3 regions of the Labrys sp. ALF-8 genome follow, and region 3 is predicted to be linked to each of the others. Evidence: predicted binding sites of a transcription regulator. Region 3 holds the regulator's gene; each other region holds the start of a gene.
What was found. Region 3 encodes PhoB, which activates phosphate uptake and scavenging genes when phosphate is short. Its sites were predicted from a motif close to TGTCATNNANCTGTCAT; they were not measured.
Positions count from the first base shown of each region.

Region 1: the regulator PhoB is predicted to act here: its motif matches at 2,004-2,020, upstream of AC6H34_RS19285 (acetoacetate decarboxylase).
Region 2: the regulator PhoB is predicted to act here: its motif matches at 1,818-1,834, upstream of AC6H34_RS06765 (inorganic diphosphatase).

Region 1 covers NZ_AP048537.1:4,210,837-4,214,113, forward strand. Annotated here, with positions in the region: gene AC6H34_RS19280 (patatin-like phospholipase family protein) at 1-990, opposite strand, end outside; gene AC6H34_RS19285 (acetoacetate decarboxylase) at 1,104-1,901, opposite strand; gene AC6H34_RS19290 (3-hydroxybutyrate dehydrogenase) at 2,090-2,878, shown strand; gene AC6H34_RS19295 (L,D-transpeptidase) at 2,933-3,277, opposite strand, start outside.
Region 2 covers NZ_AP048537.1:1,483,089-1,486,365, forward strand. Annotated here, with positions in the region: gene AC6H34_RS06760 (primosomal protein N') at 1-1,680, shown strand, start outside; gene AC6H34_RS06765 (inorganic diphosphatase) at 1,878-2,477, shown strand; gene amaB (L-piperidine-6-carboxylate dehydrogenase) at 2,592-3,277, shown strand, end outside.
Region 3 covers NZ_AP048537.1:3,210,284-3,213,560, reverse strand. Annotated here, with positions in the region: gene pstB (phosphate ABC transporter ATP-binding protein PstB) at 1-335, shown strand, start outside; gene phoU (phosphate signaling complex protein PhoU) at 397-1,116, shown strand; gene phoB (phosphate regulon transcriptional regulator PhoB) at 1,131-1,832, shown strand; gene AC6H34_RS14790 (MFS transporter) at 1,953-3,277, opposite strand, start outside.

The DNA of each region.
Region 1 (3,277 bases), 1.0 Mb from region 3:
GTTCTTGTGCTGGTAGATGAGGTGCACGATGTTGACGGCACCCGGCTTCACATGGGTGTCGATCAGCGCCTGCTCGTCCCGGGTCAGCATCTCCCTGGGGATTCGCTTGAGAGCATCGATCAGATGCGTCTTGATGCCGTGGATGCGCTTGAAATTGTCGGTGTTCTGGCGCGTGCGGCTCGAATACATGATGTCCTTGTGGCGTGACAGCACGTCCGGCATGCTGCGGGGGAGGACACCCCGCGCGCTGAAGAGGTCGACCTGGAACACCAGCGAACTGCGCTCTTCCTCCTGGTCGAGCAGGTATTGGAGCGGCGTGTTCGAGACGATGCCGCCATCCCAGTAATATTCGCCCTCGATGCGGACGGCGGGAAAGGCCGGCGGCAGGGCACCGCTCGCCATGATGTGCTCCGGCCCGATCTGCACGTGATCGGTGTCGAAATAGACGAAGTTGCCGGTGCGCACGTTGACCGCTCCGACGCTGAGACGCTTCTTGCCGTCGTTGAGGATGTCGAAGTCGATCAGTTCTTCGAGCGTGTGGCGCAGCTCCTCGGTGTCGTAGAAACTCGTCGCGCCGTCCGCGCCGGACTGCTCGAACCAGGGGTTGGGGAAGCGGGGCTTGAAGAAGCCCGGCTGGCCCTGCGTCATGGTTATCCATGACGAGGTGCGGTTGCGGATATCGCGGAAGATGTCGCCTTCCGGCGTATAGGCCCAGATCTTGCGGCCCGAGATCGTCTGCCAGAACTGCTCCAGGCGCTGCAGCCTGTGGCGCGGCTCGTTGCCGGCGATGATCGAGGCGTTGATCGCGCCGATGGAGACGCCCGACAGCCAGTTCGGCTCGCAGCCGGCATTGGCGAGGGCCTCGTAGACGCCGGCCTGATAGGCGCCCAGCGCGCCGCCTCCCTGGAAGACCAGGGCGATACGGTCATACTGGGCCGAGATTTCTTCGATGGTGGCGCGTGCGGCCTTGTCTCTGTTGCGTTCGAGCACGGAAGCGGTCCTTCGGGAATATACGCAAGAGGTTACATAGGGATGCTTTGGCGTGCCGGTGGTCGCACCGGCACGGGCATCCCGGGCGCTGGTCCGAAGACCGGCACGTAAACTCACCCTTGCGAAACGATGGGATCGAGCAGGGTTTTGGCGATGGGTTCACGCGCCGTCTGGTCGGCGAGATAGTCGTGCACGACTTCGCCGAGGCCGAGGGTGAGGTCGGCGGTGAAATGCACGGCCGAGACGACTTCCACCACGGGCAGCTTGGCGACATCGGCCATGACATGCGGATGCAGGTCGAGGGCGGCGGGCGCCGTCCAGGCTTCCTTCAGGTGGACGTCGATGAGGTGGTAGCGCACCAGTTCGCAGATGCGCAGAGAGCCGTCGACGTGGGGGATGATCTTGATCAGGTAGTTCGGCGCCTCGAGCGAGGCCTTGATGGCCTCGTGATCCGCCTCCTTGTGCTTGTAGCCCATGGTGCCGGTGGCGCACAGAACGCTGCCGTAATGCAACGTGCCGACCACGACCTCGCCTTCATGCACGATCCTGGGCTTGGCGAGCTTCTTGGGAAAACCCCAGAGCTCGCGGCCGCCGGCGATGGGTGCATCGTCGTCGAGATACATGGAGTGGACATAGGCCCCATGTTCGCCGTTGAAGCGCACGGGGATGACCTGTCCGGTTTCGGTATAGTCACCGAAGCCCGTGGAGTCGGGCATGCGGATGAACTCGTACTTGACCAGCGGCTCATCGATCTCGAGCGGCGCGGGAACCACCTTTTCCAAAGCCTCGCGCGTGGTGCGGTAGGTGATGATGACGTATTCGCGATTGAAAAAACGGTAGGGACCGGGCGGATAAGACGGATTGGTGAGCGGCATCGCATAAGCGCGCTTCAGAACTTCGGCTTGTTCCACGGGATATCCTTCGGGATCGGAAAAGGGGAATGGACGGGCAAGCGTTCATTATGTTGCACGGCAGCATGACAGGCCCATGTCCGAGCCTCGCGGTTCCGCAGGTGTAATAAGGGCGACATCTCGGCATGCCAGCCTCCGGGCTGGTGCATGTGCGCCTGCCTCCCCTTTTCACCTCCAAGAGATTTCAAATGGCTGTTCTGACGTCCAAGAATGCCCTGGTGACCGGCTCGACCAGCGGCATCGGCCTCGCCATCGCCCGTGCCTTTGCGGCCGAGGGCGCCAACATCACCATCAACGGCTTCGGCGATGCGGATGCCATCGAGAAGGAGCGCGCTGCCATCGAGGCCGATTTCGGGGTGAAGTGCCGCTATTCGGGCGCCAACATGATGAATGGCGAGGAGGTCACCGCCATGGTCAAGGATGCGGAAGCCGCCTTCGGCAGCCTCGACGTGCTCGTCAACAATGCCGGCATCCAGTTCGTCTCGCCCATCGAGGAGTTTCCGGACGACAAGTGGGAAGCCATCATCCGTATCAACCTGATTGCGTCCTTCTACGCGATCAAGGCGGTGCTGCCGGGAATGAAGCAGCGCAAATGGGGACGCATCATCTCCACTTCCTCGGCGCACGCCCTCGTCGCCTCGCCCTTCAAGTCGGCCTATGTCGCGGCCAAGCATGGTGTCACCGGTCTCACCAAGACGGTCGCGCTGGAAGCGGCGCGCGACGGTGTCACCTGCAACGCCATCGCGCCCGGCTATGTCTGGACGCCGCTGGTGGAGAAGCAGATCCCCGACACCATGAAGGCGCGCAACATGACCGAGGAGCAGGTCAAGAACGACGTGCTGCTCGCCGCCCAGCCGACGAAGGAGTTCGTCACCGTCGATGAGATCGCCGGGGTGGCGGTGTTCCTCTGCACCGACGCGGCCAAGCAGATCACCGGAACGACGCTCTCCGTCGACGGCGGCTGGACGGCCGAATAGGGCGCGTCGGGGGAACGAGGCGAGCCGGCGGGCCAGTGCCCGCCGGCTTCCCGATCAGCCGCGGATGATCACCACCCGCGTGCCGACCTTCACACGGCCATAAAGGTCGCTGACATCGTCGTTGGTCATCCGGATGCAGCCGGAGGACACGGCCTGGCCGATGGTCTGCGGCTCGTTGGAACCATGAATGCGGTAGAGGGTCGAACCCAGATACATGGCCCGGGCACCGAGCGGATTCTGGATGCCGCCGGCCATATAGGCGGGCAGGTCGGGCCGGCGCCTGCGCATCTGTGCCGGCGGGGTCCAGCCGGGCCATTCCGCCTTGCGGGTGATGTGGTGCACACCGCCCCATTCGAAGCCGGGACGCCCGACGCCGACGCCGTAACGCAACGCCGTCCC
Region 2 (3,277 bases), 1.7 Mb from region 3:
GGCGCGGTCGAGCCGGTCGCCTTGCCGCCGGAGCCCCCCGCCCTGGCACCCGACCTCGGCTTTGCCACCGCCCGTCTCAGCGAGGCGCAGGCGATCGCGGCAACCGCCCTGGGCCAGGCGGTGGCGGCGAGGCGCTTCGCGGCGATGCTGCTCGAAGGTGTCACCGGATCAGGCAAGACGGAGGTCTATTTCGAGGCTGTGGCAGAGGCCGTGCGCGAGGGCGGACAGGCCTTGATCATGCTGCCCGAGATCGCTCTCACCAATCAGTTCCTCGACCGTTTCGCCCAGCGTTTCGGCGTACGGCCGGCGGAATGGCATTCGGGCATCGCGGCCAACAAGCGCGCGCGCCTCTGGCACGGCATCGCCAAGGGTGAGGTGGCGGTGGTGGCGGGCGCGCGCTCCGCCCTCTTCCTGCCCTTCGCGGACCTCAGGCTCATCATCGTCGATGAAGAGCACGACAGCGCCTACAAGCAGGAGGACGGCCCGCGCTACAACGCGCGCGACATGGCGGTGGTGCGTGCCCGCCTCGTCGATGCACCGGTCGTGCTCGCCTCCGCCACCCCGTCTATCGAGAGCCGCGTCAATGCCGATCGGGGCCGCTACGGCCACATCACCCTGCCGGAGCGCTTCGGCGGACGCACGCTGCCCAAGATATCGGCGATCGACATGCGCACGGGAGGCCCCGAGCGCGGCAGGTTCATTGCGCCCGGCCTCGCCACCGCAGTGAAGGAAACGCTGGAGGCCGGCGAGCAGGCACTGCTCTTCCTCAACCGGCGCGGCTATGCCCCCCTCACGCTCTGCCGCAAATGCGGCCACCGCTTCCAATGCCCGAACTGCACGGCCTGGCTGGTGGAGCATCGCTTCCGCAAGAGCCTCGTCTGCCACCATTGCGGCCACACGGCGCCCGTGCCGCGCGCCTGCCCGAGTTGCGAGGGCGAGGACACGCTCACGCCCTGCGGACCGGGTGTCGAGCGCATTGCCGAGGAGGTCGCCGGCCTCTTCCCCGAAGCGCACACGGTAATCCTCTCCTCGGACATCCATGGCAGCACGGAGCGGCTGAAGCAGGAACTCGAAAGCGTGGCGAGAGGCGAGGCGAACCTCGTGATCGGCACCCAGCTCGTCGCCAAGGGGCACAATTTCCCGCACCTGACGCTGGTAGGCGTGGTCGACGCCGATCTGGGCCTCGGCACCGGCGACCCACGCGCGGCGGAGCGCACCTTCCAGCTTCTCGGCCAGGTCACCGGCCGTGCAGGGCGTGGCGAAAGGCCAGGCCGGGCCCTGCTGCAGAGCTACGATCCCGGCCACCCCGTGATGCAGGCGCTCATCTCCGGCGACAAGGAGAGCTTCTATGCACGCGAAATCGCGATCCGTGCCAAGGCGGGCCTGCCGCCCTATAGCCGCATGGCGGCGCTGACCATCTCGGACGAGGATAAGAGCAAGGCGGAAGGTTTCGCGCGGTCGCTGGTCAAGGCAGCTCCCTTCGATGCCGCCCTTCGCGTGCTCGGCCCGGCGGAAGCGCCCATCGCCGTGATCCGCGGCCGCCATAGAATGCGCATCATCCTGCAGGCGCCCCGGGAATTCGCGTTGCAGGACTACATCCGCGCCTGGCTGGCGGGGGGCCCGAAGGCGACGGGACAGCTGGCGATAGAAGTAGACATCGATCCGATGAGCTTTGCCTAGCCAAGCACGTCCCTCCGAACGCTCGCCCTGCCCAACGCATTGAAACCAGCGGTCGTTTTAGGGGTCCTGAAGATTCAATCCGACCGAGGGCGCGCGAGCTTGATGGAGGGGCGCCGGGTTGAACCGGAACGGAACACTGTCATATCTCTGTCGCCGGCCCTCACTACCCCTACGCCTCCCCACAATCGGAGGTTGCAATGCCGTCCCTGAAGTCTCTCCTCGCCGCCACTCTGTTCGTCTTGCCGCTGGCGCCTGCGCTTGCCGACTCCGGCAACGTTCTCGCCTTCAAGCAGCCCGACAAGGCGCCGGATGAACTCAACATCGTCGTCGAGATCCCGGCCGGCAGCATGGTCAAATACGAGACCGACACCGATACGGGCCACATCATCGTTGACCGCTTCATCGCCATGCCGATGGCCTATCCCGCCAATTACGGCTCGATCACCCGCACCAAGGCCGCCGATGGCGATCCGCTCGACGTCCTCGTCTACACCCGTGCGCCGATTGCGCCCGGCGCCGTCATGCGCGTGCGCCCGATCGGCGTCCTGAAGATGATCGACGGCGGCGATGTCGACGACAAGATCGTGGCCGTGCCGGTCGCCAAGCTCGACCCGACCTATGATAACGTCAAGGCCATCACAGACCTGCCGAAGATCGAGCAGGAGCGCCTCTCCGCCTTCTTCCGCGTCTACAAGCAGATCCCTGCGGGAAGCAAGGTCGTCGAGGTCACCGGCTTCGACAGCGCCGACGCCGCCAGGGAACGTGTGAAGGCCGCCCTGGATGCTTATGGAAAGTGAGCGGGCACAGGCATGCTCCTCCCCTCTCCCGGCGCGGGAGGGGGTCTTCTTTTCCGCAACGTAAGGTTCCTTGAGCGCCGGGGGTTCCCCCCGATCCGCAAAAACGGTATGAGCATGCGCAAATCGCAGTCATCGCAGCGAGCCGCCATGTCCAATCCAGTCGCCGAAACCCGTGAGATCCTCGAGGCGCTCGGTGTTCCCGCCAGCCGCTTCACCGGAGGCGGCCGCATCGTCCGCACCCCCCTGACGGGCGAGGTGATCGGGCAGGTTCACGACGACACGCCGGAGTCCACCACCGCCGCCATCGGCAAGGCGCAGGCCGCCTTCGAGGCCTGGCGCGCCGTACCGGGACCGCAGCGCGGCGAGTTGGTGCGCCTGCTCGGCGAGGAGCTGCGCGCCGCCAAGACCGAACTGGGCCGTCTGGTCAGCCTGGAAGTCGGAAAGATCGTCTCCGAGGGTCTCGGCGAAGTGCAGGAGATGATCGACATCTGCGACTTCGCCACCGGCCTGTCGCGCCAGCTCTATGGCCTCACCATCGCCACCGAGCGCGGCGACCATCGCATGATGGAACAGTGGCATCCGGCCGGCGTGGTCGGCGTGATCTCCGCCTTCAACTTTCCCGTCGCGGTGTGGAGCTGGAACGCCGCGCTCGCTTTCGTCTGCGGCGACAGCGTCGTCTGGAAGCCCTCCGAGAAGACGCCTCTTACGGCCCTCGCGGTGGAGGCGATCTTCCACAAGGCCGCGAGGCGCTTCGGCGGCGTGCCGGATGGGTTGCTGACGCTGGTTCTGGGTGCCCGCGA
Region 3 (3,277 bases):
TCGGCGCCTCCGCCCTCGGCATGTCGGGCGGCCAGCAGCAGCGCCTGTGCATCGCCCGTACTATCGCGGTAAAGCCCGAAGTAGTGCTCCTCGACGAACCGACCTCGGCGCTCGACCCGATCTCCACGGCGAAGATCGAGGAACTGATCGACGAATTGAAGCGCGAGTTCACCATCGTGATCGTGACGCACAATATGCAGCAGGCGGCACGCAGCGCCGACACCACGGCCTTCTTCTACCTCGGCGACCTCATCGAGGTTGGACCGACGAACAAGATCTTCACCAACCCGAATGACACCCGCACGCAGGATTACATCACCGGCCGTTTCGGCTGATCCGCAAGCAGGTATTCAGGCCGCCGCACAGGCGGCGGCGACAAGGAATTTGGAGAGCGGCATGTCCGATCACATCGTTACCTCCTTCGATCAGGAATTGCGCGAACTGCGCAACATGATCGCCGAAATGGGCGGCCTGGCCGAGAAGAGTGTCGCAGACAGCGTCGAGGCGCTGCTCAAGCGGGACTCTCAGCGCGCCAAGTCGGTCATCGAACTCGACAACACCATCGACCGGCTTCAGCGCCAGGTCGAGGAGAGGGCCATCCTGATCATCGCCAAGCGCCAGCCGCTGGCGCTCGACCTGCGCGAGATCGTCTCGGCCTTGCGCGTGGCCAACGACCTCGAGCGTATCGGTGACCTTGGCAAGAACGTCGCCAAGCGCGTCATCGCCATCCAGGGACACGTGCAGTCCAACCAGCTCTTCGGTGGCTTCGACCACATGGCCGATCTCGTGCTCGAGCAGCTCAAGCAGGTGCTCGATGCCTTTGCCCAGCGCAATGTCGAGGAGGCGCTCGCAGTCTGGAATTCGGACGGCGAGATCGATGCCATGTACACCTCGCTGTTCCGCGAACTCCTGACCTACATGATGGAGGATCCGCGCAACATCGGCTTCTGCACCCACCTGCTCTTCTGCGCCAAGAATATCGAGCGCATCGGAGACCACGCCACCAACATCGCCGAGACGGTGCACTATCTGGTGACCGGGGAGTCGCCCGCCGGCGAACGACCGAAGGCGGATACCAGCACCTCCCTTGTCGACCTCCCCGTGCCGGCTAAGTAACAGAGGGATCGGCCATGCCTCCCAAGGTTCTGATCGTCGAGGACGAAGAAGCCCTCACGCTCCTGCTGCGCTACAACCTCGAAGCCGAAGGCTATGAGGTCGACAGCGTGTCGCGGGGCGACGATGCCGAGATCCGCCTGCGCGAAAGCGTTCCCGATCTCGTGCTGCTGGACTGGATGCTGCCTGGCCTGTCAGGCATCGAGCTTTGCCGCCGCATCCGCATGCGGCCGGAGACCGAGAGGCTGCCGGTGATCATGCTGACGGCGCGTGGAGAGGAGACGGAGCGGGTGCGTGGCCTCGCCACCGGCGCGGACGACTATGTGGTCAAGCCCTTCTCCGTGCCCGAGCTTTCCGCGCGCGTGCGGGCCCTGCTGCGCCGCGCCAAGCCCGAGCATGTCTCCTCCCTGCTCAAGGCCGGCGACATCTCGCTCGACCGCGAGACCAAGCGGGTCCATCGCGGCAATCGCGAAATCCGCCTCGGACCGACGGAATTCCGCCTGCTGGAGTTCCTGATGCAGGCGCCTGGCCGGGTCTTTGCCCGCGAGCAACTGCTCGACAGCGTCTGGGGCCGCGACGTCTATATCGACGAGCGCACCGTGGACGTGCATGTTGGCCGCTTGCGCAAGGCCATGAACCGTACCCGGGAAATCGATCCCATCCGCACCGTTCGCGGTGCCGGCTACTCCTTTGACGAGACCTTCTCCAAGCAGGGCTGAGCCGGCGCGCGCGAATATCGCGATATCTGCCCGGAGACTCTATGCCGAGAAGGGCGCACCCCAGGGGTTGCGCCCTTCTCGTTGCCGTACGGTTTCGGAGGGAGATCTTCCCGGGGACGGTCAGCAAGCCTCTTCCATGGGGCAGCCCAGCGCGGCGGCATGTCGCCGTCGCCCGAAGATCACGAAGCTCGTTGCCGCCAGCGCCCATACCCCCAGCGCGCCATAAAGCATCACCAGACCGAACCCATGCATGAGCGCAGCGTGCACGGCCGCGTCCGTCGGTACGGCAGATGACAGTCCCGGCATGCCCTGCCGGAGCGAGTCGAGATTTCCGGCGGCAATGGTCTCTGCCAGCAGGCGCAGTTGCGTGCCCTCGATCACTCCAGGCAGGGCGTCCGCCAGAGAAGAGGCGACACCCGCCACCAGGATCACGCCCATCAGGGCGATATTGATGGCCAGGGTGATCAGCCTGGCGCTGACATCGATGCCGGACGCCATGCCCGTGCGATGCATGGAAACGGAGCCCGTCGTGGTGTTGGTCACCGGCGTGTTTGTAAGGCCGAGTCCGCTGCCGGCGACAATGCAGCCCGGGAGCATCGTCAGCCAGTTGGCATGATCGAGAGCGGTGCCAAGCATCATCAGGATGAAGCCCAGCCCGATCACGAAAAGCCCCCCTGGAATGACCACGCGGGCCTGGTAGCGCAGCATGAGACGCTCGGCCAGCGGCGGTACGAAGAGGGTCGGCAGCGTATAGGCCAGCAGGGCCGCTCCGGCGGCCACGGTGTCGTATCCCAATCCTGCCTGGAAATAGATCGGCAGGTAGATGATGAAAGGCCAGAAGCTGAAGTTCATGCCGATGGAGCCCATGATCGCGCCGGAGAAGTTCCTGATCCTGAAGACGGAAAAATCGAACATCGGGCGTGCGCTCATCCGCTCGACCAGGATGAAGAGCAGGAAGCTTATCGCTGCCGCAGCCAGGATGAGGAGGGCGGCGAGGCTGGTGAAGCCGAGGTCAGGCCCCTGCGTGATGAAGTAGGCCAGGCCGAACACGGCCACCGACAAGGTGACGATGCCGAGGATGTCGAGCCTCTCGGCCTGGGGATCGCGTGATTCCCGGACGCCCACTAGGGCCAGGGCCAGAGTGAGGACGGTCAGCGGCACATGCACCAGGAACACCCACTGCCAGGTCGCCAATGCTACGATCACCGCGCCGATGATGGGACCGAAGCCCAATCCTATACCCAGTACGATCCCCCACATCGCGAAGGCCATGCTGCGCTCACGTCCGGCCTGAAACTGATGCGAAAGGATGGCCGTGAGGCAGATCAGCATGGCGCCGCCGCCCATTCCCTGCAGGAACCGGCTGGCGATCAAGAGGGGCGCGCTAGGTGCAAGGCCGCAGATCAGCGAGGCGACGCCGAACAGGATGAGGCTGAGGATGAACA